3 regions of the Paenibacillus pseudetheri genome follow, and region 2 is predicted to be linked to each of the others. Evidence: riboswitches for the same ligand, from Rfam matches in the RefSeq annotation. Region 2 holds a riboswitch; each other region holds the start of a gene.
The links. Region 2 has a riboswitch for cobalamin ahead of L1028_RS20035 (S-layer homology domain-containing protein). Riboswitches for the same ligand answer to the same signal wherever they lie in the genome.
Positions count from the first base shown of each region.

Region 1: it holds a riboswitch for cobalamin, as region 2 does, so the genes downstream of both, L1028_RS07115 (anaerobic ribonucleoside triphosphate reductase) here and L1028_RS20035 (S-layer homology domain-containing protein) in region 2, are expected to answer to the same signal.
Region 3: it holds a riboswitch for cobalamin, as region 2 does, so the genes downstream of both, metE (5-methyltetrahydropteroyltriglutamate--homocysteine S-methyltransferase) here and L1028_RS20035 (S-layer homology domain-containing protein) in region 2, are expected to answer to the same signal.

Region 1 covers NZ_CAKMAB010000006.1:10,523-20,546, forward strand. The annotation lists gene L1028_RS07095 (winged helix-turn-helix transcriptional regulator) at 509-883, shown strand; gene L1028_RS07100 (NAD(P)H-dependent oxidoreductase) at 944-1,486, opposite strand; tRNA gene L1028_RS07105 (tRNA-Thr) at 2,033-2,104, opposite strand; gene L1028_RS07110 (MTH1187 family thiamine-binding protein) at 2,200-2,508, opposite strand; cobalamin riboswitch at 2,885-3,118, shown strand; gene L1028_RS07115 (anaerobic ribonucleoside triphosphate reductase) at 3,336-5,321, shown strand; gene nrdG (anaerobic ribonucleoside-triphosphate reductase activating protein) at 5,318-5,833, shown strand; gene L1028_RS07125 (ribonucleoside-diphosphate reductase subunit alpha) at 5,889-8,222, shown strand; gene L1028_RS07130 (ribonucleotide-diphosphate reductase subunit beta) at 8,470-9,501, shown strand; gene ssuE (NADPH-dependent FMN reductase) at 9,674-10,024, opposite strand, start outside.
Region 2 covers NZ_CAKMAB010000025.1:28,986-39,009, forward strand. The annotation lists gene L1028_RS20020 (ABC transporter ATP-binding protein) at 1-300, opposite strand, end outside; gene L1028_RS20025 (energy-coupling factor transporter transmembrane component T) at 273-1,163, opposite strand; gene L1028_RS20030 (DUF4430 domain-containing protein) at 1,163-2,134, opposite strand; gene L1028_RS20035 (S-layer homology domain-containing protein) at 2,209-6,783, opposite strand; cobalamin riboswitch at 6,951-7,151, opposite strand; gene L1028_RS20040 (hypothetical protein) at 7,243-7,821, opposite strand; gene L1028_RS31345 (hypothetical protein) at 7,902-8,078, shown strand; gene L1028_RS20050 (hypothetical protein) at 8,583-8,771, shown strand; gene L1028_RS20055 (hypothetical protein) at 8,817-9,242, shown strand; gene L1028_RS20060 (hypothetical protein) at 9,455-9,631, opposite strand; gene L1028_RS20065 (hypothetical protein) at 9,717-10,024, shown strand, end outside.
Region 3 covers NZ_CAKMAB010000005.1:167,715-177,738, forward strand. The annotation lists gene L1028_RS06530 (hypothetical protein) at 1-560, opposite strand, end outside; gene L1028_RS06535 (DUF1540 domain-containing protein) at 964-1,116, shown strand; gene metE (5-methyltetrahydropteroyltriglutamate--homocysteine S-methyltransferase) at 1,255-3,555, opposite strand; cobalamin riboswitch at 3,710-3,915, opposite strand; gene L1028_RS06545 (undecaprenyl-diphosphate phosphatase) at 4,075-4,935, opposite strand; gene L1028_RS06550 (DedA family protein) at 4,985-5,608, opposite strand; gene L1028_RS06555 (ABC transporter permease) at 5,626-7,575, opposite strand; gene L1028_RS06560 (ABC transporter ATP-binding protein) at 7,550-8,320, opposite strand; gene L1028_RS06565 (sensor histidine kinase) at 8,406-9,404, opposite strand; gene L1028_RS06570 (response regulator transcription factor) at 9,401-10,024, opposite strand, start outside.

The sequences.
Region 1 (10,024 bases), on a different contig from region 2:
CCTTACCATGGGAGTTGGCAAGACCTAAGAGATTTATACCACAAAACACTGGGGGGTGTTTGGTGTCTTCAATATATACCTTGAACCTGAAAATAAGATGATGCACACATGAAAATTACATTAAAAAACTTCAATTCGTCTCTTAGGCTAGATCTGGATGCTCCCGCAAGCTTAATCTACCTTTGCCGGGATAGGATAACTCAGTGAAAGAACATCCTCAAGCTTCAAGCAAGGCGAAGGTGAAAATAGCGACGGCTCGCATGATCCGCTTGAATTACACTGTTGATTTCCAGCTAAAGGAGCCCGCTTCGCTGACAGAGAAATCGACCGGTTGATAGTTAGCCACGAGTGCTTTGAACTAATTGTTTCAAAATGATATAGTGAGTTCGTTGCTCGCAGGATGACTTGATAGCAGGTTGTAAAACAAAATGAAGTCGGGACCTGAGTACGGAGTGGCAACAGGCGTTTGCCTTTTCGTTGAATATTTTCTGAAGGAGGGTAATAGCCCATGAGTGATAAAATCTGTATACCGCCTGGCATTCAACAGAAGGACACTAGCTTCGGCTACACCTTGTCTATTATTAGTGGTAAATATAAAATGACTATTCTCTACTATCTCTCTGAAAACAAAATCGTGCGGTTCAATGAGCTGCAAAGGGGTATCGGTACAATACCTTTTAAGACGTTAAGCGTTATGTTGAAAGAACTGGAAGCGGACTGTCTCGTCAGGCGCGAGGAATTCCCCCAGATTCCTCCTAAAGTTGAGTATTCCTTGACCGAGAAGGGCCAATCGCTTATTCCGGTGCTGGATATGATGTGCACTTGGGGAGAGAAAAACTCCGTTCCAGCCGCGCAAGAGATAACAATACCGTTTAGGATATAACGACTTATGACCAATGCAGCATTTTCATTAATGAAAATGCTGCTTTTGTTTCAATTCTAATTACATATTTTCGATAAATTCAACATATCCCTGCGAACTGATGTCCAATTTCTTTAAGTAATCCGTACTTCCTACCGTCTCAGTTTCCGTGCCATAAATGGCATAGAAGGAACGATAATCAGCGTTGCAGTACACAAAAGTCGTGTCAAAGGGAGATAAAATACGGTCAAGCCCATAGCCGAGTTTACCATCTTCACTAAAGTCTTTTTCACTTCCTCCGGCAGTTACAGCTAATGCGATTTTTCGATTTCTTAATTTATCACTCTTCGAGCCGTATGCCCATCCGTAAGTAAATACTTCGTCCAGCCACTTTTTAAGCAGAGGTGGACTACTAAACCAGTAGACAGGGAATTGTAAGACGAGCTTATCATGCGCTTCAATCAGTTGTTGTTCCTTTTCCACGTTGATTTTTTCATCGGGATAGGCTTTGTACAGCTCGTGTACCGTATATTTGTCTGGATATTTACGAAGTTCTTCGATCCAGCGTTTATTAACAACGGATGTTTCGATGTTTGGGTGCGTAACGACAATAAGTGTTTTCAATGGTGTATCCTCCATGTTTGAATCAGATTTAGGACTTGAGTATACCCCGCATCATGGCATCGCGGAAGTATGCACTTTTAGTTCACGTACTTACCTAAAGGTAAGCACAGCGACCTGCCTGCACGTATGATTGACGTATAGTCTTCGGGGCGAATCCCATCTTCTAATGAGGCGTTATTACCAGATACTTAACCTTATTTAGAAGAGCCCTAACTTTCCGAAAATTCATTCCCACGATCTGCGGCATACTCATCTACACTGCTGCTTAAAGCCGTTGTACATCCAAAAATCACAAAAGAGAGATTAGATCATTCCCATTAAATTTTACGTTAGATACTTATTCACATGTTCTCCCCAATTTACAAGAAGCAGTCCTTAAGGGATCGGCGCCTCCATCCCGGGAACGCGCAAAGAGGTCACGATTACCACCGAAAACCTCACTTTACTTGAATAAGGTTAGAATAATGTTAGAAGTCAGGTGATCTCAAGACAAACAGCGCGGTTCCGGGATCCCCGAAAACCGCGCCGTTATGCCATTCTTAGATATGCTGGTGAAGGGAATTGAACCCCCGGCCTACGCATTACGAGTGCGTTGCTCTACCCCTGAGCTACACCAGCTTAAGGCTGATATTTCTGTCAAACAAAAAACATTATACAACTTTCAGCCAGAAACGCAAGCCTATTTCTCCCTATTTTCCCAATCTCCCGAACTGCTATTCCAGCTGTAGTTTACGCTCCACAGACTCCAGCTTTCCACGGCTAGTGGAGGGTTTATCGCGGCGATCATCTATTTTAAGTGAGGTAGAGACACGCTCTGCACCTGCGGCAAAAGGAGACTCATGCAGCGCTTCGACTGCTGCAAAAATACGCTGAAGAGGCCCTTCGATGATTGTACCCATGGATGTAAGCTCATAAGTAATCCCTTCTACCGTCTTAAGCACTCGCTGCATATCCGCAACATAGCTGCTAAGGCTCGTACTACCTGTTCCAATCGGAATAACGGTTACTTCAGCAATAGGCATGGGAATACCTCCTCGGAATTTTAAAGTATGTGTCTCCTTCTATTGTAACAACTCCATCGCTCTCCCACAAATGATATCAGCTTTATTATGTCCCTTCTTCTTCTCCCAAAAATTTCTCCGAAATATGACTTTCGCCACGGGTATTTTTTCTTACGTGAATTCTAGGGTCATCTTTACTACATTTATGGACTCTTTGTGGCATCTTTTCGGACAATTTATGAATCATTTTTCATATGCCTGTGGATCAATTGTGGATTACTTATGGACAGCCTGTGGATCATTTGTGGAGTACTTTTGAAGAACCCGCTCCCCGCGCGGGTTTTCTAAAAAACTGTTTACAAACACAACATCTTGGGTTATTTTTATCTAACGACAACAAAATATAGTGGAGACAGGCGCTTTGATCCTTATCGGAATTAGAGCTTAATAGGGAAGTACGGTGAAAATCCGCTGCGGTCCCGCCACTGTAACCGGACGCCTTTCACAAGCTTTTAGAAGCTTAAGATGGGCAGATCTCCTGGCAGAAGCCACTGAGGGGTAAGAACCCCCTCGGGAAGGCGCTGAGAGGTCCTACGGAAGCCAGGAGACCTGCCTGTTTCGACGACACCAACTATGAGTGCCTGCGAGGAACAGGAACGGTGTCCGCATGCGGTCATCTTCTTAGAGACCACTGCAAATATCTGTGTGGATATTTACATAACGCATCGGGCATTTTCTGCCATCCTCGCTAGGGGATGCTTTTTTTATGAGATCACAATGAATATAAGGCCGCTTATGCGGCCCCACTTCTTAATGATAGGACGATAGACTGAGAGGAGAACTATACAATGACGTTGTTGGAGAGACAATTTAACGGTACAACAAATGCACGAGAAGTTCTTTTAGAAGAGCTCATTGATTTAGGACGCGATATTATCGACAGCCGGGATTTGGACTTGCTGCGCGAGAATGCCAATTTGAACGGAGAGAGTTTCTCCGGTAAAATGAGCAAGTTCGGCAGTGAATATTCGAAATGGTACGCCCGCAACTTTACGATGCCACCGCAGCTAGTGCAAGCCATTGATGACAATGTCGTCTATGTGCATGATCTGGATCAATACGCAATCGGAACGACTAACTGCATTTTTATCCCGTTTGATAAGCTTCTCCGCGAAGGCTTCAACACCGGCAACGGCAGTGTTCGTCCTCCGAACTCCATAATGACAGCTATGTCACTGGTAGCAATCATTTTTCAATCCCAGCAAAATGCTCAATATGGCGGCGTATCCGCCAATAAGCTCGACTATGATCTGGCACCTTATGTAACCAAATCCTTCGCTAAACTGTTCCGCAAGGGTCTGGATTATTTTGATGAGGGACAAGCTAATGAATCTTTGGGCGAGATTACAATGAGCCGGACCGATTTGGCGGAGTTATATCCAAAAGCGTTCCGTTTTGCACTAAAGGAAACCGAAATTGAAACCCTGCAAGCGGCTGAAAGTATGGTACATAATCTCAATACCATGTCCAGCCGGTCCGGTGGGCAAATTCCGTTTACCAGCATCAATTATGGCACTTGTACTTCACCAGAAGGTCAGCTTGTAATCAGTTCCCTGCTAACAGCAACGATGAATGGACTTGGCAGTGGAGAAACACCCGTGTTCCCGATTCAAATCTTCAAATGTAAGCAAGGAGTCAACCAACAGCAAGGCGATCCTAACTATGAGTTGTTCCTAAAAGCAGCGGAATGTTCTGCACGCAGACTTTATCCGAACTTTGCTAATCTAGACGCTCCGCTCAACTTGCAGTATTATGATCCAAGTGATCCTGATACGGAATTTGCTACGATGGGCTGCCGCACCCGAGTGCTCGGTGACCGTTTTGGGCGTAACCATTGTTCCGGAAAGGGCAACCTTTCCTTTAATACACTGAATCTGGTTCGGCTCGGTCTGGCACACGGCACAGTAACAGGCCGACGTAGCGTCGCAGACGAAGTTGGCTTCTATGAGGATCTAAATCATTATATGGATATTGCGCTGGAAGGACTTCTTCATCGTTTCAACATCCAAGCCGCACAAAAAGCTAAAGCGTCTGATTTCATGATGCGAGAAGGCGTCTGGGAAGGCGGCGAAAATCTCGCTCCTGAAGACTCTGTAGGCGAACTGCTGAAGCATGGTAGTCTGTCGCTTGGCTTCATCGGCATGGCGGAATGCATGAAAGCCATGTACGGCAAACACCATGGCGAGGATATGGAAGTCCATGCCAAGGCTGTGGCTATCGTGCGTCACATGCGGGAGTATTGCGACCTTAAAAGTGAGGAACTGAATCTCAACATTACCTTGTTCGCAACACCAGCAGAGGGCCTGTCTGGCAAATTCACCAAGATTGATCGCAAGGTACTGGGTTCTATTCCGGGCGTAACTGACCGTGAGTATTATACGAACTCTTTTCACATCCCTGTATACTTCGATCTGGGTGCTGCTCAGAAGATCAGCTTGGAAGCTCCTTTCCATGAATACTGCAATGCCGGGGCTATTTCTTATGTCGAATTAAACGGCAATGCCCGCAACAACCCATCGGCTTTTATCAAAATCATTAAATACGCGCTAGAACAACAGGTCAGCTACTTCAGCATTAACCATCCGATTGACCGCTGCTCCAACTGCGGATACGAAGGTGTAATTGGGACAAACTGTCCTTCCTGCAACGCACATGAGAATGACGTGCACATCCGTCGTTTGCGCAGAGTTACAGGTTATTTAACTGGCGATTATCAGACCCGCTTCAATGCCGCCAAACAAGCCGAAGTACGGGATCGCGTTAAGCATCTATGAATATTTGCGGATACTATCCGGAGTCGATTAACGAGGGAGAGGGCATGCGGGCCGTCCTCTTCATCAGCGGCTGCCGCCATCGTTGCCCGGGATGCTTTAATCCCGAGACATGGAACTTCAAATATGGAGAAGTCTTCACCTTAGAACGTCAACATGAAATCATTGCAGAAATCGCCGCTAACCCTTTGCTGGATGGTCTAACACTGGCAGGCGGCGATCCTTTTTTCTCGGCAGAAGAGGTGCTGGGGTTCATTCATGAGCTTCGCGCCGTGCTGCCAGGTTTCCCCATCTGGATTTACAGTGGTTATACGTATGAGGAACTAACCGCCCTTCCCGGTTCGCCGGAGTGGAATCTACTTAAGCAGTGTCAGGTGTTAATAGATGGAAGATTTGTAGAAGAACTGAAAGATACTACGCTTCTCTACCGAGGAAGCTCCAACCAACGCATTATCGACATTCCGGCCAGCATGAACGGCTCGGAAGTCTTTCTGTGGCAGCCTGCTGCGCTATAATATATCAATTTTTGATATTGAAAATTAACTTGAAATAAGAAGGGATGAAATAACCATGCCGCAATTCGTAGTAAAACCAGACAATCGCCAACTGGCTTTTGATGAGAACCGCCTTTCCGTCTACGCCGACCGTATCTTGGAAGGTCTTGATCAACTAAATAAAGAAACTTTGCTGCGGGGAGTAAATTCCAAATTGCGCCGTGACTCCGTAAGCGGAGAAGAAATCAGCAACGCCTTCACTATGAGTGCTCTTGAGCTTGTAACGAAAGAAGAGCCTACTTGGAAGTTCGCAGCTGCCCGTGCCCTTCTGACTACCCTTTATAAAAAAGCAGCTGTTCATCGCCGCTATAAAGCTTATCCTGAAGAGCCTTACGGTGAGCTGTACCCACTAATTACGGATCTCGTGAAAAAAGGAATCTATCGTGAAGAACTTCTAAGTCATTACACCAAAGAACAAATTATCGAGCTAGGTGAGTGTATCGATTATACCCGCGACCTTTTGTTCGACTATATTGGTCTGCTAACGCTATCCGACCGTTATTTGGCGCATGATTTTGACGGCCGTGTAATGGAGCTTCCACAAGAACGTTATATGATTATTGCTATGTACCTGATGCACCGTGAGCCAGCCGAGAAACGTCTTGAGCTTGTAAAAGAAGCTTACTGGGCTATGAGCAACATCTACATGACAGCTGCTACCCCTACAATGTCCAATGCCGGTAAAAAGGTCGCTGGACAGCTCTCCAGCTGCTTCATTGATACAGTAGACGATTCCCTAGAGGGCATCTTTGATTCCAATACAGACGTAGCACGTCTTAGTAAAATGGGTGGCGGTATCGGCGTTTACCTTGGTAAAGTACGGGCACGCGGTTCGGATATCCGTGGCCACAAGAACACAAGCTCCGGCGTCATCCCGTGGATTCGCCAATTGAATAATACAGCAGTCAGTGTAGATCAGCTCGGTACACGTAAAGGTGCTGTCGCTGTCTACCTTGATGTATTCCATAAAGATATTCTCGCTTTTCTCGATCTTAAGCTAAATAATGGTGACGAGCGTATGCGTGCACATGACGTATTCCACGGTGTAACCCTGCCGGACTTGTTCATGGAAGCCGTTGAATCGCGCAGCCACTGGAACCTCTTCTGCCCGCATGAAGTGAAGAAGGTTATGGGCTGGACGGATGAGAACGGTCGTCCGCTTGGTCTGGAAGACTTCTACGATGAAGAGCTTGGTAAAGGCACTTTCCGTGAAAAGTATGCTGAAGCTACAGCCAATCTGGAATTGTCCCGTATTACAGTTCCCGCGATCGACATCATGAAACGGATTATGAAATCACAGCTCGAAACAGGTACTCCATATATGTTCTACCGTGATACGGTTAACCGGACGAACCCGAACCGTCACCAAGGTATGGTCTTCTCTTCCAATCTGTGCACAGAAATTATGCAGAATCAATCCGCTACCGTTATTGAACAGGAAGAATTAGTAACCAAAGATGGCAAGACCCGGATTGTTATCTCCAAAATCCCTGGCGATTTCGTAGTCTGCAACCTGAATTCGATTCACTTGGCACGTGCGATTCCAGCTGGTGTACTGGAAAGACTTGTACCTATCCAAGTACGTATGCTGGACAACGTAATCGACATTAATAATATTGAAGTTCTGCAAGCACAATACACGAACAGCCAATACCGCGCAGTGGGTCTCGGCACATTCGGCTTGCATCACCTATTGGCACTCAAGGGCATTCGTTGGGAATCTGATGAAGCCGTAGAATATAACAATCATTTGTATGAACACATCAACTACCTGTTGGTACGTTCGAGCATGGAGCTTGCCCGTGAAAAAGGCCGTTATCCGAAGTTCGCCGGTTCCGATTGGGAGACAGGCGCATACTTCACTTCACGTGGCTACGTTAGCGGTGAACAAGAAGGTAAATATGTAACCACTGAACAATGGCGCGAGCTGCAAGAAGAAGTGGCTAAAGACGGTGTTCGTAACGCATGGATGTTCGCGATTGCGCCGAACGGTTCCACGTCGATTATTGCCGGCTCCACAGCCAGCATTGATCCTTTGTATGAACTGCTTTCCTATGAAGAGAAAACAACTTACAAGATCGCTAACCCAGCACCGGATCTGTCCGACAAGACGATCTGGTACTATAAAACTGCGTTTACAATTGACCAAAACTGGTCGATCCGCATGGCTTCTGCTCGTCAGCGTCACGTCGATCAAGGCCAAAGCTTCAACCTGTATGTTCGTCCTGACATCAAGGCTACCGAGTTCCTTGAGCTGCATCTGAACGCCTGGAAGGGCGGATTGAAATCAACTTATTATGTGCGTAGCCGTGCTTTGACAATAGAAGAGTGTGATTCTTGCGCTAGCTAATTATCTTAGTGCCCTGAATAGAAAAACGATGATGAATTTCGTAACTGCAAGGAATGTTTGGGCTTCCGGCCGCTGTTGTCATCAGATGTCTTGATCTTTACCGCTATTAGCGGATGACATCCGATGACAAAGGCGGTCGCTGACGCTCCTACAGCTCCAAACTTCCTCTCCGTTACTCCATCACCGCCTTTCTATGAACAAGACACCAAAGAAAGATTACCCGCGCAAAAAAATGGAGGGAAAATAAATGCAACTACAAAAGATTTTTAACACTGAAGCACCCAACCAATCCACACGCATCATCGACGGTGAGTGCTCCGGTATTCTGAACTGGAACGATATTCGCATGCCACATATGTACAAGCTGTACAAGGTACTGCTGCTTAATCACTGGATCGCGGATGAAATCCCAATGTCCAAAGATGCGCAACAATTTCCTATGCTCGATGCAGAGGAGCAACGCGTATTTAAGATCAACATCTCCCTGCTCGCCGTGCTAGACTCGATGCAGACGATGTTCGTAAGCGACGTGAAGCGTTATTTTACTGACTCTTCTCTAGAAGCTATCTCTGCCATTATCGGACAACAAGAAGTGGTGCATAACCAATCCTATTCCTATGTTCTTTCCTCTATCGTGTCGGAAAGTGAGCAGAAAGAAATTTTTGAATATTGGAAAAAAGACCCTGTCCTGCTGGAACGCAACCAGTTTATCTCTGATATTTATCAAGAATTCCGTGATAACCCTACGAGACAGACCTTTTTCCATGCGTTGGTAGCGGATCTCATCTTGGAAGGTATTTTCTTCTATAGCACCTTCGCCTTCTTCTACAATCTGGCCCGTGACCAGAAGATGATGGCTACCAGCCAAATGATCTCTTATATCCAACGTGACGAGAATCAGCACTGCTATTTCTTCGCAGAAGTATTTAAGCAGCTGCTTGTAGATTTCCCTGAGTTGAACACTAAAGAGAACATGGACTACGTGTATCGTACGATCGACCGCGCGGTAGAGCTTGAAACCAACTGGGCTTACTACACCCTTACTAATGTCCGTGGTATTGATCTTAACGAGCTTAGTGACTACATCAAATATACAGCGAACAAACGCTTAACCTTGATGGGTATGGAAAAAGCTTACCAAGGTGTTGATGTTAACTGCATGCCTTGGATCAAGCCTTTCTCCGACGATGCGCTTAATGCCACCAAAACCGATTTCTTCGAAGCCAAGTCCCGCAACTACGGTAAAGTTGGCGACGATAACGGATTCGACGATTTGTAAGATCGGATTATAACGAACCCTATATAAAAAAGAGGCCATTCTCAACTTTCGCAGTGAGATGGCCTTTTTGCTACAGCAAAAAGCGTCCCTCCCCCCCCCTTGTACCAGGGTTGTAAGAGACGCTTATATATTTGGTATGAATCCATCCGAAATAAATGCCTGCTGCTTAGTCTTAAGACTTACGATCTACTCGATGTGTAGTTTCTTCTGCCAGCTCAGCTAATGCATCATTCAGACGCAGCTTCAGCTCCTCAGCAAGCTCTACCACTCCGTGATCATTACGAACCACCTGAGAATCCACGGCATATACTCCACCAAGAATGTAACGTGCACCGAGTACAGACAACACAGGTTTCAATGCATAATCAATCGTGAGAAGATGTGCAAGACTGCCACCCATGAAGAGCGGGAGTACGATTTTGCCGGCCAACCCCTTTTGTGGAACTAGATCCAAGAAGGTCTTCAGCACGCCTGTATAAGAGGCTTTATAAACCGGGCTAACCACGATTACCGCATCCGCCTC
Region 2 (10,024 bases):
CACCTTGTCTGTCACAATTTGATTGTCCGGACTTTGGAGTACATAACCGATCTCCGCCGCTTGTGTCCGTTGATCGATCTCCTCTACAGGTTGACCCTTATAATAAATCGCCCCTTGGCGTTTACCATGTGGGGTTAGGATTGTTTTCAATTGTCTTAGTAAGGTACTTTTGCCGCAGCCTGACTTTCCACAAACAGTAATAAAGTCTCCGCTTGCAATCGTAAGATTAATATTCGAAAGAGCCATCTGCTCTTGTTCAGGAAAAGCAAAGCTTAGTTCTTCGATTCGATAGATTTCCATTTCATTGCCTCCACCATATTAATGAGCACAGGGATCATACATAGCGCAAAATAAGCGATATATACAAGGATACTAAAAGGTGAAATTGCGCTCGCTTTAATCGACGGATAATATCTCATCGTGTTCGCACCCATCGCTGCACCGACGGCTACTATTGCAATTAAGCCTGTCATGATCAAAAGGGCTACTTTGTCCCGGGCATCTAGACGGAAGATCGAAAAGCTTGTACGTCCAGGCAATCCATAACCTCTTGACTTCATGGAATCCGCCGTCTCAATCGCATTTTCAAGAGCCCAGGTGGTCATTATCGATAGGATCGTAATCCCATTCCGCGCCCTTGCGAGTAGATTTCCCTGCGTGACATCCCGGCCTATACATTTTTGAGCATTCGAAATCACCTTGATTTGCGCTAAATATCTAGGAACAAAACGAAGCACCATCGAAAAAATCAACGACAGTGCCGGCAGTATTTTTCCGAATATATAAATAAACTTATCCGAGGTCATCACGATGTTATAACAGGAGAACCATATGATTACCGTCACAAACATGCACGCCGCTGCTACGCCATAAAGAATCGATTCCTTCGTAATGGGATTTCCATTGTTCAAATAGAATAAGATCGTTACCCCTTGATGATTAAAAACAGGGTTCATAATCGCCATAAATAGTAGAAAAGGAACCATGTACAGCAGATTAAATCGAACGGCTTTCTTTCCTTTTAACATAAAGGAGTAAATCACTGCACTGATAAGGGCAATCACCTGAAATATGGGATGCATGAACACCATGCTAAACAGCAATACCACAACAAAATATAGAAAATTCACAAACGGATGAAAGGTAGAAAAGCTATCCTTCATTATTTCTGTGCTCCTCCTGTGGCCACATAACCACCTACATCTCGACCTAGATCACAAGTGTATACCCAATCAATGACATCGCCATCTTTGAGAACGTAACGACTACTTCCGTAGTTAGGGAACCAGCCATTTACTTTGTACATCCATCCACTAAGCTCTCCAGCATCAAATTCATACAAATTATTTATACCTTCAATATAATTACTGTTATAGATCGGCGTCATACTGAATTCCATATGGATTTTATTCTTCTTCATCTCTCTTAGTAAAACATCAAACACAGATTCACCTTCATAAAAGGTTACCTTCTGCGCTTTATAAATGATACCATCTGCAGGCAATACTTCAAGCTTATCCTCATTGAAAATATCCATATTATCTAATATCGTTGCTGCCGACACGGACAAAGTAGCCGTTAATTGCTTCTTCTTATCTACTGTTGCATCTTGCCATTCGACGGGCTTAGGTTTCCCGCTCGGCACTGGATCGGTAAGGAATTTATCCTTTTTCGGTTCCTGCTTGGTTTCTGTTGTTGCTACTTTTGAATCCGGTTTGATTACGGGTTTTGCCGTCGCTTTCGTTTCCGGCACGGACGTTTTAGCCGCTTTCGGTGTTGCGGTCGGTTGTGCCTTAGAATCCGGTTTTGGTGTTGCGGTCGGCTTTACAGCCTCTGTCGCTGTCGCAGTTTCTGATGGCGTTGCTTCTTCTGTTGGCGTTACCGTCTCTACGGGTTTAGCTGATTCACTAGGTGTAGCTGACGTTGCTATCTCCGTTGTTACAGCATCGCTTGATGCTGTAGGCTCTACATCAACATTTTGATTGGAAGCCGTGTTGTCTGACTCTACAACTTGAGATTCAACATTGTTACTCGCAACCTTGTTCGGGCTCTTCTGATAATTCCCGCCCCAAAAGAAGGCGATCGCCAGTACACCAATAATTAGTATCGCTGTCAGCCATTTTTTCTTGTTCATTTCTTAAGTTCCCCACCTTAAATAATAAGCAAGGGTATACACGCTACCCTTGCTTATCTCTTCTAAATATAGTCCTATTTAACGTCTGTCATGTCATAAAGATTTGTCTGTCCCTTAACGAACCGATCATAAGCAACCAGTGCATACATCGCTTGATCTGTAGCCATAAGATCTACTTCTCCTGGTTTCGCACCTCCGTTGCCAACTCCACCCTGCTTCACGTGATAAAAACCACCTTCAGGTGCAGCAAAGCCAAGCAACGCATCAACTGCGGAACGACCATTTTTAATAAATCGGGAATCCTTATGTGGGTCTATGCCAAGTCCAGTTAAAGCTACGATAACCTGAGCAATGCTCTCGGAGTTCGTAGACTCCCAGCTTGCAAAGCCACCGTCTGCTGTTTGTGTTTTGGATAACCAAGCAATTCCACGATCTACAGCAGCCGTTACTTTGGCATTCGTTTTGTAATAAGGGGTCAAGCCTTGAATAACCATCCCCGTAATATCCGGATCAGCCGCAGTAGCATTACTGCCTAGTGCCCATCCGCCACCACTGATCTCTCTGCCCAAAATAAAATCAATGAGCATCTCTCTTGTCGTTTGTGTCTTTACATTCTTAACTACTGGAATTTCGTAATGGTTACTGTCCAGTGCGATCAGGGCAAACACAGGACCATTAATACCTTGCTTGATTACAGTATCAAAATCCGCGAGCGGTTCCAGTAGGTTATAACCCGCCACTTTATCAATATTTTTGCCGATTGAAGTTAATGCCAAAATAACTCTATCATATTCCGTATATTTTACGCTATGCAGCTTCCCAGCTTTTTCTTTAAGGGTTGCTTCTACATTCGCATAGTACTTAGCGTAATAACTATCTGGAACCTTCACATCAGAACGTGCCAGCCCGAACACTGTCCAATCCCCGCCAACCGAGGAGATGACCGGGTTTGTTACTGTTTTTTGCAAAAAGGCTGCTGTGTTCTTAATGTAAGAACTAACTGCTGTATTCTGAATATTTGGACTAACCACTTTGTTCCCACTCTTATAATCATGGGTTCTAGTAGCTACAACAGCCGCCATTTCTCTAGTTACAAGCTCTTTAGGCTTAAATTGATTATTATCACCTAACATAAGTCCAGTGGCAACAATGGTATCCACGTCTGCTTTTGCCCACGCGGACGCGGTATTGATATCTTTAATGGCTGTCCCTGGCTTCGTAGCCGGGATTGATAATGCTCTGACGATAATTGCTGCCATTTGCTCGCGAGTAATCTTGTCATTTGGCTTAAATTCATTGTTAAAGCCTGTAATTAATCCTGCTTTATGAGCGGCATTCACATATGGAAAGAACCAATCGCCTAGAGCGACATCCTTGTAGGTAATTCCTTTGTCACTCTTGATATCCAGTTCCAATGCTGATACTAGGATCTTAGTAAATTCTGCTCTTGTAATTTCAGACTTCGGATTGAATTTACCATTGTTACCTTGGATATATCCTTTTTGTGTAGCAGTTTCAATCGCTGAGTACGCCCAGGGTGAAATCTTATCGGCGTCTGTATACAGTTTTTTAATATCATTCGTATTCGAGTCATTATCTTTCGAAGTATCCTTAGGAACCTCTGTTGGAGATGTCTTCCCGTCAGTATTAATATTGGTCCCTGGTGTAGATCCACCACCCGGAGCTGAAGTAGGCGTTGGTTTAAATCCTGATCCCAAGTCTTCACCTAGATCCGTAGTATAACGCCACTGAAGACTATCTCCAGCATTTAGGGTATATAGAGATGCCCCATACCCAGGATACTTTCCATTCACATTATACATCCATCCACTACCACTACCATGATTAAATTCTCCATCACCAGCGATGGATTCGACATATACACTTCCGTATTTACTGCTCCAAGAACTTTGATAGCTGATACCGCGGCTTTCTAGCACTCTTGTTAGTACAGACCACACTGTGTCACCTGTTTGCAGTTCTACCTGTACAGATGGAACAACGTACCCTTTATTGATCGTAAGCTTATCCACAGACAAAGTTACATATCCATTACCTGTGCCACCAGGCGTTTGAACTGCACTGGAGGTGTACGCAATGTAATCAGTGAAGTGCTTGGTTTTTACGATTAAATCATTTCCACTATCATAGGCATACTCAGACTTACCGCTCGCTAAGCCTAAGGCATCACTTGCAAATTTTTGAATCGCATGAGGTTTGCCGTCTTGAATATAAGCTGCATCTTTTCCATTAATCCCCTTAAAGGTTAACGTTATAAATTGACTGAATTCTACTCTTGCACTGCCGCCCATCGAAAAAGCTTGAACGATATTATCAAGCTTCTTGTCCCCAGGAATAATTTGATTCAGACTATCTTTTAGTGCAGATTCTGTCCCTGTTGTAGGTGAAATCAATTCAACCTTTGAAGAATCTCCCTCTATGACCTGTGTACCCTTAGGGATGACTACAGATACGTCACCTTTGGTAACCTCTAATTTGGGCAGATTACTATTACTAGGTAAATCAACACTTACTGTGGATTGCTTATATTTCGGAATATTAACTGTAATTTCTTTGTTGCTATCCCCTGAATTTATCGGAAGAATATATTTATTATTATTTTGAGAAATGACAACTTTGGGTGTATCTCCTGAGGGTAACTGTACTTCTATTTCTTTCGTTTCCTCTGGTTGCTGAATTACTACATCACTCATATCAAATAGACGGTTCTTATGATTGATCAGACGATCGTAAGCAACAAGTGCATACGTAGCTTGATCCGTTGCCATATTATCTACTGGATAGGTGAGAACATGCTTAAATCCACCATCTGGAGTAGCGAAGGTAAGAAGTGCATCAATAAGCGAATTCCCTTTTTTCACAAACCTAGGGTCACTGTGTGGATCTACACCTACGCCAGTTAAGGCTACTATTACCTGCGAGATGCTTTCACTGCTTGTGCTTCCCCAGCTTGTAAATCCGCCTTGATCATTTTGCGAACTCGATAACCAATTGATCGCCCGATCCATAGCAGCTTTTACATTTGGATTAGTTGCGTAATAAGGCGCAAGTGCTTGCATCGCCATCGCGGTCATATCAACGTCGGCTCTGGTTACGCCTAAAGCCCAGCCCCCGGCATCTGCTGTACCTTTTTTAACCTCTTTATCTAAGATATACTGAACGAGATTTTCTCTTGTACTTTGAAATTTCACCCCATTTTTATCAGGTTCAGGGAATAGAATGGGGATATCGTAGTTATGACTATCTAAGGCAATCAGAGCAAATATGGGACCATTGTTCCCTTGCTTCTGAACATATTGATAATCAGCGAGTGCATTGATTAGATCATAACCCGCAACATTCGTGATATCTTTTCCGATAGAGGTAAGTCCTAGAATCGCTCTGGAATGCTCTGTGCTTTTAGTAGCATCGAGTTTTCCATCCTTCATTAATTCTTTTACTCTCTTAGCTACATTGTTGTAATAGAGATCATAATAACCACTTGGCACTTCGTAGTTGGCCTGTGCTAGAGAAAGAATGGACCATTCTCCGCTACCTGTCCCAAATGACGGGTTCTTTACGGTGTTTAGAATATAAGCAAGGCTCTTATCTAACTGTTCTTTGACTCCAGTTGTAGCATTTATTTTGTAGGTAATTTGATAAGTTTGCGTTGCTCTATTCTCTGCCCCGTCTACTGCAGTTACAGTGATTACATTACCACCTGGGTTAAGAGAAATCTTATATTCACCATTTGTAGCAGATACAGCAGCTCCATTTAATTTCACTACAGGAATGATACCGTCATATACATTATCTGTGACAGCTACTCTGAAACTTAAATCTTTATCGGATACTTCCTGTTTATCCTGCATACCACTTACAGTAATAACAGGTGGCTCTATATCTAAAGAATTGGTAAGCCCGACCAGCGCATGATCTACACTTACTTGAGAGCTTTCCATATTTTCTAGCACTGAATAAGCTTGGTAAACTGCTTTTTGTACTACTGTTTTGCCCAAAATACTTTCTTTATTCGGATCACTGTTTATTTCGGCGATTTTCGCAGTTAAAGCATCCTTATTAGCAAATGGAAATGGATGTTCTCCCCAGCCACCAAGATCAGAACTATAGCCATAAGTGGTGAACTGTGTTCGGATGATGTCACCGTCTTGAGGGTGATAATCAGACATCCCGAACGGAGGAAACTCATTATTCACGGCATACATCCAACCGGACATGTGAGTGTAGTCAAACTGACTTAGCCACTCTTGGTTTGCTTTAGTACCAACCGTCCCACCATCGACTGAAATCATATCTAAAATATATTGCGGTATATTCACTTCACTTTTGCCACTATCTTTAACTTCAGATAAATAAAAACTACTATCTATACTTCCAAAGTTTTTATAATTACCTTCTCCTAGCGCACGTGTTATTAATGATGCGCCATTGTCCCCTTCGTAGAATGGAACTTTAATAGGTTCCTTAATATACCCTTGACCCAATGTGAACTTCTCTACGGATACAGTTACATACCCTTTAAGTGTAGAGCTTGCTTCATTCGCATGAGCCGGGATTACACTTGTAGAGAACGTCGTGATAAATACAGCTACAATAAGTAACCAAGCTAAAAACTTATTTTTCTTCATGTTTCCATAACCCTTCCCTTCTCTTCCTATGATAAAAAAACAGAATAAACTTTCTTAGTACTACAAAAAAAACCACTCAACATAACGTCAAGAGGTTTAAGATAGTGAACCGCAATAATAGCAGGCATATACTATATCAAACACCTCTCTATCGCTCGTAGAGTTTAACGGTGTATCAGAAACAGGCAGATATTCTGGCTCAAGTATCATCACCCTTGCTACCTTCCCAGTTTCCCAGTGGTACCTTGCAAGGACTCCTCTTTCACAGCGGCGGGACCGCGCGGGATTCACACCCGCTTTCCATTTAACCAATCTATGATTGCATTTCCGAAACATTCATAATTGGCACCTATTGCTAATATTAATTTTTCCATGCTTCATCATATCTAATATATATGCTTTTGTCATGCAATATTTGTTTTTTGTATAACGAGTAGTTAGCGATACTCCTATTGAATATCAAATCATTTTAACCACAATATACTCTTTTTCTCTCAGCTCAAATCCCTCCTCCAGTGACAAAGAGGCCAAATCAAAGATTCGATCATACTTTTTATTACGTGGGAGCCCTTCTTCCTCAGCCCAGCATGTATAAAGCTCAAACTCGGCACCTGATACCCCATAATCTGTCATAAGCCTAATTAACTCCCGACAACACTTGAGTGAGGCGTTATACGATCCCAGTAGAGTATCTTTTAGCTTAGGGGATACAGAGAAGCCGCCCCAATTCGGTGAAATCCGGTACACATATGGACTCCGAAAATGCTTGCGAATCTCATCGTTCCAATATCCAAGTTCCTCTATAAAAATACCCGCTGCATCTTCTTCCGAGTCGTATACAAGACAGTCCTCATCTCTTAAATGAGATAGATCTGCGATGTCATCCAAAGGAATTATGCCTTGCAGGCGCAGAGCCTCTCTTTGTTTCTTATACTCCGGAGAATTTTTCACTTCATTATATGTCTTTGCTGACAGTACACTGCCTCTTTCTCCTAACGGAAGCTCTGTAGCCGAGCCTATGTAATGAAATCTGCTCACTGGATTGCCCTCCATGACTTTGGAATCACTGCAAATCACTAATTCATATATCAATTTACCACAAATTAGTAAGGTACTCGTTGAAATTATTCTATGTTAGGGTATTCGGTAAGCGTTTACAACGAATTAATGGAGGTGTACGTGTTCATCTAAGCACCGAAGTACTAGTCATCTTGAAATTCCACTTCTGGAATGGTGATATCCTTACGTACAAGATCACGAAGAGTGGAACCAGTATTGTAGGAAAGTCTTCTTAACCTTCCTGCTATCAACATGAATAGGGCCTACCCTATTAAGGGGGTACCCCTGTATTAGCTCCTTTACTAATAATATCCGGGTGTGAAACTAACAGTATAAGTAATATCCTAAATAGGCTAGAATTTAACCAAGCAGTCGGGATCTATACTATTAATTTAGAAGATTCAAAAAATAGTGATTCTTCTTTACTGCTATTTGGATCAGCATCAAATTTAAAAAAGGATATTTTAAATAAATTAAATAATTCGGGCATAACAATAACTTTATCAAATGAAAAAAAGGAAGAACTTAAATTCAGTCCAGAAGACATAGCGTGGGAATTATCTGACCCTAATTTATTAAAAGAAGGGTTTTCTATTCGGTTAACTTCTAATAGGATATCAGGTTTTGAAAAATTAGTTTTTGATAAAATTATAATCAATATAGATAAGAAAACAATTAAAAGAAATATAAATCCAGTATATTTACAATTTTATTTTGGAGAGCAAAATGGTATTTCCGTAATGGAATCACCAATTGCCCCTAAAAATAAAGTAGCACTAGAACAAGAGTATTCTTACTCATATAAGATTTTAGATTCAAATCATATTATTACTAGTGATATACATGCGGAATTGATTTATCCTGAAGATGTAAAGGAGTTTATTGAAATAATTAATGTAGAAGTTAATCGTGATGAATATCCTTTTTGAATTTTTTGACAGCACAATAAATTATAAAATTGAGAGGTGAGCATATTGGCTGAGAAAAAATGGTTATTTATATTCATATTGTTTATAGTCTTTTTGACGGGTTGCGAAAGAAATAGCTCAGATGTAATAAATGATACTAATATAGCAGATGATGAGGAATATAATCTGATGATTACTAATAACAGCCCGTTAAATTTAAAAAGTGTAGTTGTTACTGTTGAAGAAGGAGATGACACTCTAATTGAATCTTTGATTGATAGTAATATTACTTTTGGAAAGGTTGCGAAGTTCCGAGTGAAAAACGGAAAGTGTTTGTTTAAAATTACACTCAATCCGAAAGGAAACTACTCGGTAAGTAAAGAATTTAGTGAAGTATTTAATAAAGGAGAAATTGTTGAATATCAAATACAAATAGAAAACAATGAAATATCTATTGAAAGAGTAGAAGGCAGTAGTAATACGTCGATTTAAAAACGGACCTGTTGAAATATACGTTTCCAAGCATAGTAAAGGGTGAGTTGTAACTATACTTTTTGAAAAGAACAAAAGTCCTGATTTATGTAAATATATACCTCACAAGTATCGTCCTTAAATGTAAGAGGCCAAGATTAAGAATCACGCGCAGTGTAGTTTTTCTGTTTTAAGGGACCGAGTGAAACAATTCGCTTATCATTAGAGATTGGTCACTGACTTCGGTCGTTCCGCCCACCTATGTGTCCGAAGCAACCAGGTCCGCGGCGCGCAGCAGCTGGCCACGCCGCCGGCACCGATTCACGCAGCTCCCGGTAGTTGTAGATTTCCCCGTTAAAAATAAGTGATACTTCGCCCGGCTCATTGTGCATCGGCTGCGAACCTTGAATTCATATGGTTTACTTAGAAAGGGTATCACTTCAACTCATCGATGAATAGGCTGTTGTAATAAATTGAATAATGGAGGTATCCCAGATGACCTTTGGGAACGAATATCCAAACAGCCAGGCTAATCCATCCGTATACCCTTACTTTACCCGTTTCAATCCTTTCCCTTACTCTCATTACTACCATCACTTCCGTTCAGAAAGCAGCCTGGAAGATCTACCCTCTGACAGCGAAAACACCAAAAAAGAACCTTTAAATGGTTATATGAACGAAAATGTATCCAGCGGTCAGGGGATTAAGCTAAATACCGGAGGAGAAGTAGGCGGTAAACACGGCATTGGTTTAAATGCTGGCGGGAATTTAGCCTTAGGTAGCATGGGTATGTATGCGGGCGG
Region 3 (10,024 bases), on a different contig from region 2:
TATTCCATCCAAGCATAATTGTAAGGATTCACTGATGCAGTTGTCGTGTTACTACCACCATAAGTATTGGACCACGATGAGCCACCAGTAATACCAGCACTAACAGCTGTTTGTTTTGCGGTTACACTAAAGCTTGTATTCGCAATATAGCCTTGAGATACTGAATAGCTAATGTTTAACAACGAATTTGCAGAAGCACTGTTATATACAGGCTGAGAGATTCTTCTAGTCAATCCACTTCTAGTGACATATGGGACATAACCATTTTGTTGGTAGGAGTAAATCGTTGTTTGATAAGCATCTCTAGGTGCAATTACAGAGGCGTCATCAAAGGAAGAGTCCGTTGTGAACATTGGAATACTTGGTATCAGCCCCTCTTTAGCAGCTTCGAAAGCTTGTCCATGCGCAAGAATTTCATTGTACTCCTCTACTGAAATTTCTGACAAGCCCATAGCTGAGGCTTTGTAGACTTTTATGATTTCGGATTCACTTATTTGGGGAGCTTGGTCATTATGTACACCTTCTGCACCTGCATAAATAGGTAAGCACAAGATGAGCATTAAGGCAAAAGGGAATAGTAATAACTTTTTCAACATCTTCATCCTCCAATATTTCAGATTAGGAGCGGCCGTTCCCTATCGAAAATATTACCATATAATTCTTGTAATAATATAGATATTTAGAATTATTTTCTATTTTTAGGCATGTAAGTAATAAGTATCTTTTGTGTTTTTTTATAATTTTTTGTATAACTTTGTCACATTTCTGTTATCGAATAACCCATTTGCTTACATATGCTTTATTTGATACAATTACCACGTCTAGCTACGTAAAAAACACCAAAAACCCTCTATTCATTATGAATGAGGGCACTGCACGGTTCTGTTCGGACAAGCTCCACCTTGTTGAACAGAGAAGTTTTTTAATAATGTTGTCTATTACTAAAAGGGGAGGTGAGCCCTCATGGCAAAAGACGTAATTTGCGAAGTTAACTCCTGCACCCACTGGGCAGAAGAGAACAAATGCAGTGCTGATTCTATCTTTGTAGCTTTCCACAGCTCCCAAGAACCTACACGTGCAGAAGAAACAGACTGCAAGACTTTCGAAAGCAAATAAGGTAAAGATTTGAAGGGACCCTCCACGGTTCCTTCTTTTCTTTTCTCATTCTATCAAGAATGAGAATTATTATCAAGTGGCTGAAATGAAAAGCCAGGGAGAAATTCCCCGGCTTCGATTTATTGTATACCTTTTATGCTATTTGGTGGCACTGACTCCTGCGTTTTCTCTTGCAATAGCGGCAGCCTTTACCATGTTACGAAGTGCACCTTCCGTCTCCTGCCAGCCACGTGTCTTAAGACCGCAATCCGGATTAATCCAGAACTGTTCTGGATCCAGCACCCGCAGCGCACGCTCAATATTAGCTGTCATCTCTTCTACTGCAGGAACCCGTGGACTATGGATATCATATACACCAAGACCGATTCCTTTATCATACTCCTGCTCCTCAAAGCTAACGATCAGTTCCCCGTGGCTACGTGAAGTCTCTATAGAGATAACATCCGCATCCATCGCTGAAATGGAGTCTATCATGTCATTAAATTCGCTATAGCACATGTGGGTATGAATTTGTGTCGTAGCCTTCACATGATTCGTCGCGATACGGAACGACTTCACTGCCCAATTCAAGTATGCCTCATGATCTTCCGCCTTCAAAGGAAGTCCTTCACGGATAGCCGGTTCATCTACTTGAATCATCTCTATGCCTGCATCCTCCAAAGCTTTAACTTCATGACGGAGCGCTAAAGCAATTTGATTCGCTACTGCTTCCCGGCTAAGATCATCACGTACGAAGGACCAATTGAGAATCGTAACAGGACCTGTCAACATGCCTTTAACAGGAAGGGAAGTTAACGACTGAGCATAGACGCTTTCTTTTATAGTCATAGGCTGGGTAAAAGCTATATCCGCATAAATAACTGGTGGCTTAACGCAGCGTGATCCGTAGGATTGAACCCAGCCATTAGTTGTAAATAAGTAACCATCCAGCTTCTCCCCGAAAAATTCCACCATATCCGTTCTTTCGAACTCACCGTGTACGAGTACATCCAGACCCAGCTTTTCTTGGAAGGTGATTGCATCTGCAATCTGCTCACGAACGAACCCGTCGTAACGCTCTTGATTCCATACGCCTTTACGCCATTTCAACCTTGCTTGACGCACTTCTACGGTTTGTGGGAAGCTTCCGATCGTTGTCGTTGGCAGAAGTGGCAGCTGCCATTTCTCCTGTTGTACCTTCAGGCGCTCAGCAAAAGGCAGGCTACGTTGGTCTGGTAAATCTGCAAGTCCGAGAACTTGCCCGGCCACATCCTTACGACCGCGTTCAGGAAGTGCCCGGAAGGCAGTAAGGGCTTCTCGACTGGCTGTCAGTGCAGCTGCAGCTTCTCCTGTACCCTCTAAGGCTGCAGCAAGCAGGCCAAGCTCTCTAAGCTTCTCATCTGCAAAGGCTAAAGCAGCCTTGACGGTTGCCTTCAGCTTCACCTCACCCTGAACAGTAACCGGAACATGCAGCAAACTGCAAGAAGGCTGTAGTATAAGACGATCAACCGGTACATGTACACTCAGCTTCTCGATTAGCTGCAGCTTAGCATCCAGATCCGAGCGCCAGATGTTGCGCCCGTCAATAATACCCGCTCCCAGCCACTTATCCTCCGGCCAGCCAAGACGTTCAATCGATGCCAGATTCGTTCCGCCATCATGGACAAAATCAAGACCTAAACCTTGTACCGGAAGTTTGAGCAGTGCCTCCAGCGGTTCAGCAGCTTCAAAGTAAGTCTGCAGAATAATATTTAATCCAGGTACGGATTCAGCAATTTCTGTGTATATCGAGTTAAGTAATGATAATTCTGATTCATTTATTCCTGTAACAATCGCTGGTTCATCAATTTGCACCCAGCTTACTCCTTCATGCTTCAGTTCCTGCAACAGCTGAACGTAAACCGGAAGAAACCGAGCGGCAATCTTCGCAATGTCCGCAGATGCAAAACCTTTTGACAACTTAAGGAAGGTATAAAGGCCTAAAACCACAGGTTTACCCTCAATTCCCGCTTGGGACTTGGCAAAACGATAAGCTGCCAGTGGTTTATTCTCGGTCAGGCGCGGCGTTTGTGCACCGATCTCTGGAACGATGTAATGATAGTTTGTATTGAACCATTTAGTCATCTCGCAAGCGGTAGCCTCAGCATTTCCTCTAGCCATGGCAAAATAAAGATCAAGCCCAATGTCGCCACCATCATACGCATAACGTGGAGGTACGATCCCGAACATTACAGCTGTGTCTAGCACATGATCGTAGAATGTAAAATCATTTACCGGAATTAAATCAATTCCAGCCTCTTGCTGAGTCTTTAAATGCTGAAGCTGAATTCCTGTCATTTCAGTACGGAACTCTTCCTCATTTATTTTTCCCGCCCAGAAAGCTTCCAACGTTTTCTTCCACTCGCGGTTTTTTCCGATTCTTGGATAGCCAAGATTGCTTACTTTTACTTTGTTCGTCACTTTGCAGCTCCCCTTCTCCATCTTCTTATTTTGGACTCGATATCACTTGTATTCCTATAAAAAAGAGCGCCCTTCCCTAAAAAAGTCAAAGGGAAAGACGCCCATATTATACCTATGGTTAACGTCTAACACCTTCCTATCCTCCGTAGGTGAAGCAGTGCTGTTGAAACAGGCAGGTCTCCTGGCTAGCGGTGTCAGCATCCTTAGCAGTCTTCCCAGCAGTAGTAAATTGCCAGTGACATCTGTTGCTATGGACTCTTCCGTTACAGTGGCGGGACCGCATCGGCTTCAAACCGAATTTCCCTATTAAGCCTGCCGAATTACTAATTCCCGGCAAGCACCTGTCTCCGATATTCACAAGCTAAAACGCCTTCGGTGTCCTTAAACGGACGGTAAGCGTTTATGCGAGATTATAAGGATAAAAGTGAGTGTCTTAATCTGATGTCATCATACGTGAAAGCCCCCGTAATCTGCAATAGATTACGGGGGCTTCTGTTATATCGATTCCTTATAACGGATTTAGAAAAACACAAAATATACTACTGCAGCAAGTACTATGCGATATATAGCAAATGGTAAAAGCTTAATCCGGTTGATCAATTTCAGGAAGAAACGCATAGATAGTAGCGCAAACACAAAGGCACTGATAAAGCCTGCGATAAAGAACGGCAAGGCATCGATGGTGAAGTATTGCCAGTTCTTCATCAGAGAGAGTAAACTGGCGCCTGCCATGATTGGAACGGCCATAATAAACGTGAAATCAGCTGCAGCGCGATGGCTCATACCCAGAAGAACACCACCAGAAATCGTCGACCCGGAACGAGAAAATCCCGGCCACAAGGAGAAGCATTGGACCAGACCAACACCTAGCGCTTGCTTATATGTAATCTGATCGACACTCTCCGTTTGAATCTTCTTTGGTCCAAATAGATCCGCAATAATCATTAATACAGCACCGACTACTAGACCGATTAACACGGTGGATGTAGAGAATAAATGCTCATCAATATAATCATTAAACAGAACGCCCAGCACACCTGCTGGCACTAAACCTACAAGCACCTGTGTAAGTTTAAGGTGACCACCTTTTTCAAATTGTGTTTGTTCCTCGGTTACAGGGTCCAACTGCTTGCGACTGAAACGCTTTAAGCCCAGCAATTCAATGAATCGATTTCTAAAAATAACTACAACCGCTAATATTGATCCAAGTTGTATAACCACTTTGAACGTATTGGCCGTATATTGCCCAAATAACTCTGTCGATTTTAACCACATATCATCAACAATAATCATATGACCTGTGGAGGATACCGGAGCAAATTCGGTCAATCCTTCAACAATTCCCAAAATAATAGCTTTAATAATCGTTAATAGCTCCATTTGTTCTCCTCCTTTTAATCATAACTTTTATCTATAAGTTCTTCTCGGTTCAACCTTCGGTGTTCATTTTCCGGCTGCGCTTGCGGAAGAACAAATACCCAAGGATCACTACTCCACCTGCAAGAAGTACGTATACTACGTTGGAGTACATATCCATATACATGGCGATGTCTTCCCAGGATTCACCCAATGCCGCACCAATAAGCACAAGCAATAGATTCCACCCCAGCGTACCAATCGTTGTGAAGATCATAAACACTCCAAATTTCATGCCCGACATCCCTGCAGGGATCGAAATCAAACTACGCACTAATGGAACCATCCGACAAAATAATACGGTCCAATAGCCATATTTGTCAAACCAAGCATCAGCCTTGTGTATATCCTTTTTGCTAATCCGGAGTAGACCGCCCCAGCGTTCTACGATCTTTTCCAATCGATTTACATCGAGCAAACGACCAATATAATAGAGAATCACTGCACCCAGCAGTGAGCCAAGCGTAGCTGCAATGATTACACCAGGAATGGTCAAGTTCGTTGTGGTTGTCATGAATCCGCCAAAAGGAAGGATCACTTCGGAAGGAATCGGTGGAAATATATTTTCGAAAGCGAGCATCAGGAAAATACCAAAGTAACCAAACTGCTCCATAAAATCTGTAATCCATGCTTGCATTTCGTAACCCCCATTATTCAGATCAAGTTCTTCTTCAAGTTACGTAAATAACGGCTGCGAATAAAAAAGAAGTAAAGTCCCTGGACAGCCAAATATCCCAATAACACCGCCCCGGTCTCCACAGCAATAGATAAGTAAAACAACCGCTGAAGCGCAATAAAGGCAAATACACTATGCAAGATGGCCACCCCAACCGGAACAAAAAACAACAAGGACAATTGTATCGTTACAATTCGGTTTAGCTCTTGATCTGTAAGTCCCATTTTGGACAATGTAGAATATTGATGACGATCATGATCTAGATCTGTATACAGCCGGAAGTAAAGGAAGCTACCTACTGCTATGAAAAAGACAGTACCCACCAGTAAAGAAGCGAATAGCATCGTGTTGTACAATGTTCTCTGTATTTCAAACAGCGTGCCGCTAACAACAATCGCGTATGGAGAGTTACTTTCATAGGACCGTTTACCTTTATGAGCAAGATCTGCTGCTATACCTACCGTTCGCGGGAAGTCATCCATATAAAATCCTGTATACAAATCGGTCTGTACGGGATAAATAGCCTTGTAAAGTTCATCGCTAATCACAACACCACTGAAATCTCCCCCATCCCTTCCATCCAGCTCCGGCAATAGATATTCGGCAATCGGAACATGCTGGGTATAACCCATTTCTCGAATGGAAAGACCTTGCTTCAAGGTGTATACCGGCTTTACTCTACCCGCTTGCAGACTCCGGTCTCGTTGCGAACCGATCATCACGAGACCTTCATCTCCACTAAGAGGGCGCTCATCCGTCGTAAACCCTGCACGAAGCAGAGCAAGCTTATAATCACTGTAAGCAATCAAGGGAAGCCTTAACGTGCGATCTGGCCCAGTCTGAGATTCCACCTCTGCGTATTTAATCCGAATGCTAAGTGTCTCATAGGGTAAACCGAGCGTTGTAAGCTCTTCCTTAATTTCGTCCAAATGCTGATCAAAAGGATCCTGCGATTGATTGCCTTTGGCTACATAACCAACTGCTGCGGGATAGTCCAATTTCAACTCTCTGGAAAGCGTATGGATCGATGCGAATACTCCCACTGAAGTAAAAGATACTGCGGATACAATCGTCACCATAAAGAACATTCGAGCATTCTCTTTCCAGCGGTAAGACAAGCCCGATAAAGTAATGATATTCGTGTGGTTCCAATACAGGCGCCGGATCGTCTTAAGTAGCTTAACAGTGTAAATACTGAGCTGAGTATAAAAGAGATAGGTACCCGCAACCGTAATTAAAACGACGGGGAACATCACCTTTTCAACCGAAGCCGCTTGTGCTGTAGCTGCCATAAAATAGCCCATTAACATCAAAAAAGCAGACAGTATAGATAACACCAAGGAAACTTTAGGTTCCTCTTCTGCTTTTCGTTCTCCCTGAAACAGCCGCATCAGTGATTCATTCCCAATAAAGAAGAACGTGCTTAGCGAGATTAGAATAAATAACAGCGCAAAGCTACATATCGTAAGTACAATCGCCTGCCATGGAAGATGGAACGTTAAAAGAGGTAATCCTAGAAAAGCAGATCCGATCATTAAAAACAACTTGCCCAGAATTAACCCTAGTAAAGTACCTGTCAGGATGGCTGAGGTGCCGATCATCATATTTTCCAAAAATACCATCGTGTTAAGCTGTCGCTTCGTCATTCCATGCATCAATAAAATCCCAAATTCCATCTTACGTGACTGCAGGAACGATCCAACCGATACGAGAACGAACAAGGAGCAAAACACATAAATAATGGCTTCTGCCGCCATCATTGTATGAGCAGCTGTACTATAAACCAAGCTCTTGGAAATATCCGGATGGTAAATAAACAAAGCGCACACAAAAAAGATCATCACTGAAAAAGCACTGACGACAAAATAAGCCGCATATTTACGCTTGTTACGTGTAACATTCCTATAAGCGAATTGCCGAAAGGTCATGGCTAGTTCCCCCAAGCAGAGACAACATATCAATGATACTTTGGAAGAAGGCGCCTCTGCTGCTCCCCCTGTACATTTCACTATAGAAACGTCCGTCTTTAATAAAGATGACTCGGTTACAAAAGCTCGCGGCCACTGCGTCATGTGTGACCATTAGCACGGTTGCCCCTTCTTCCTGATTCACCTCTGTCAGCATATTCATGACTTCACCTGAAGCTTTGGAATCCAGATTCCCTGTAGGTTCATCTGCTAAAATCAATGCAGGACGATGAATCATCGCCCGTGCGATGGCGGTCCGCTGCATCTGTCCACCTGAAATCTCGTATGTCCTTTTTTGCAGCAAATGCTCAATGTCCAGCATACTTGCTACTTCTTGCAATCTGCTCTCCATTTCTGTTACACGGACACCAGCAAGCGTGAGAGGCAGAACAATGTTCTCCTCTACAGAGAGCGTATCCAGTAGATTGAAATGCTGAAAGACGAAACCAAGCTCATGGCGGCGAAAGAGTGCTTTTTCTTTTCTGCTAAGCAGATTGGGATCTCGGCCGTTGATCAGAATCTGACCGGAGGTCGGCTGGTCGATGGTGGCGATCGTGTTGAGCAGCGTTGTTTTCCCACTCCCCGAAGGTCCCATAATGCCAACAAACTCCCCTTTTTCAACAGAAAAACGGATATGATTCAATGCCTGAGTGGACACTTTACCCTCATATATTTTTGATAAATTATGAACATCTAGAATGGGCAAGTGTTACCTCTCCTTCTTTCGACTGGATTGCCTTCATTATACAAAGTGTATACACAGGCTGCCATTTCTCTAACTTACAATGACCTTACATATTTGTAAGGTAGGACTCCCTAAACACTATCCGAACGGTCGTGCTCTTACCTTCTTCTGAGCAAATGCTCACCTCGTGACCAAGCTTGCCACAAATCTGTTTCACAAGATATAGACCCATCCCCGTGGATTCTTGAAAGGTTCGTCCATTCACACCTGTAAAATAAGGATCAAACACACGCGGCAGATCACCTGCTGGGATGCCAACGCCTTCATCACGTATCTCCAGTACTGCTCTCTTTTCTTCTTGTATGTACCCATGAAAATATACATTTTTGCCGACTTCCGTCGTATAACGTATTGCATTCGTAATAATCTGCGTAAGCACAAAACTTAGCCATTTCTCATCTGTGGTTACGGCGATTCGCTCATCTATTTTAATAGTAGGAAATATACGGTTACGTATGAACAGACGCTTCTGCTCTGAGGTCACACCACGCACGAGGGTTTCCAAATCCAAACGTTCCACGTAAAAATCATGTTCAAAAGTATCTAGCCGAGCCGTATAAAGTACAGTATCCAGTCCTTTTTTCAGACGATCCAGTTCATCACCTATCGCCGTAAAAGGCGGTCCGTCTTTATCTTGAATCATCAAATGGATGACAGACAATGGCGTCTTCATCCCATGCACCCACTGATTAATAAAGTGAATATGTTCCTCCAGCTTGTGGCGGTAGCTGTGTAAATCATTTTTGTAGAGGCGGAATTGTGACCCTAGTAGTCCTCGTAAACTCACGGCAAGCGGAGAATCCTGTGATGGACCGCCAGCTTCATCTAGTGAGGCAGGTACAGTCTCCAGTCGTTCATAGAACGTCCGATTGCTGATATACCGATAAGCGAGGTAGCCAAGCAGCAGACAAGTGCTGAGAAGAGCAGCGTACAGACTAACACTTACACCACTGCCCCCATCCAGCCGATATACTAGTGTGATCAAGATGAGCTGTGCTAGATAGACAACAATTAAAGGGATCTGCTCCCTTACAAATAGCTTCAATCCTCATCCCCCCAATTCGGAATCAAGCGGTAGCCTTGGCCTCGAACGGTTTGTAGACCGTCCGTAATCTCAAGAGCGGCAAGCTTTTTACGTACACGGGTGACATAGACATTAAGCGTATTCTCATCTACAAAGGCTTGATCATCCCAGATTTTTTCGAGCAGTCTGTCGCGGGTAACGATAGTTCCCGACTTTTGCATCAACTCATCTAGTATCTTAGCTTCCGTGTGGCTTAAATCCACCTTGGCTTCTCCTCGAGTAAGGACTAGTCGCTCCACATCCAGTGCCATTCCGGCAACGGTTAGGGTACGCTCATTGTTGCTTCCCGCATAGGTGCCGTAGGCGCGTCGTAGCTGGCTTTTGATTTTGGCCATCGCAATTTCGTAATCAAAAGGCTTCGTAATATAATCGTCGGCTCCGTTCTCCAGCGCCATCACCTGATCCATTTTGCCGTCGCGGGCAGATATAAAAAGGATAGGGCAGGTGGATATCCCACGAATCTGGCGGCACCAGTAATACCCATCGTATTTTGGTAAATTAACATCTAATAGAACCAGGTGCGGAGCGAACGTCTCAAACTGAACACGAACCCGCTCGAAATCATTCACAGCCTGTGTTTC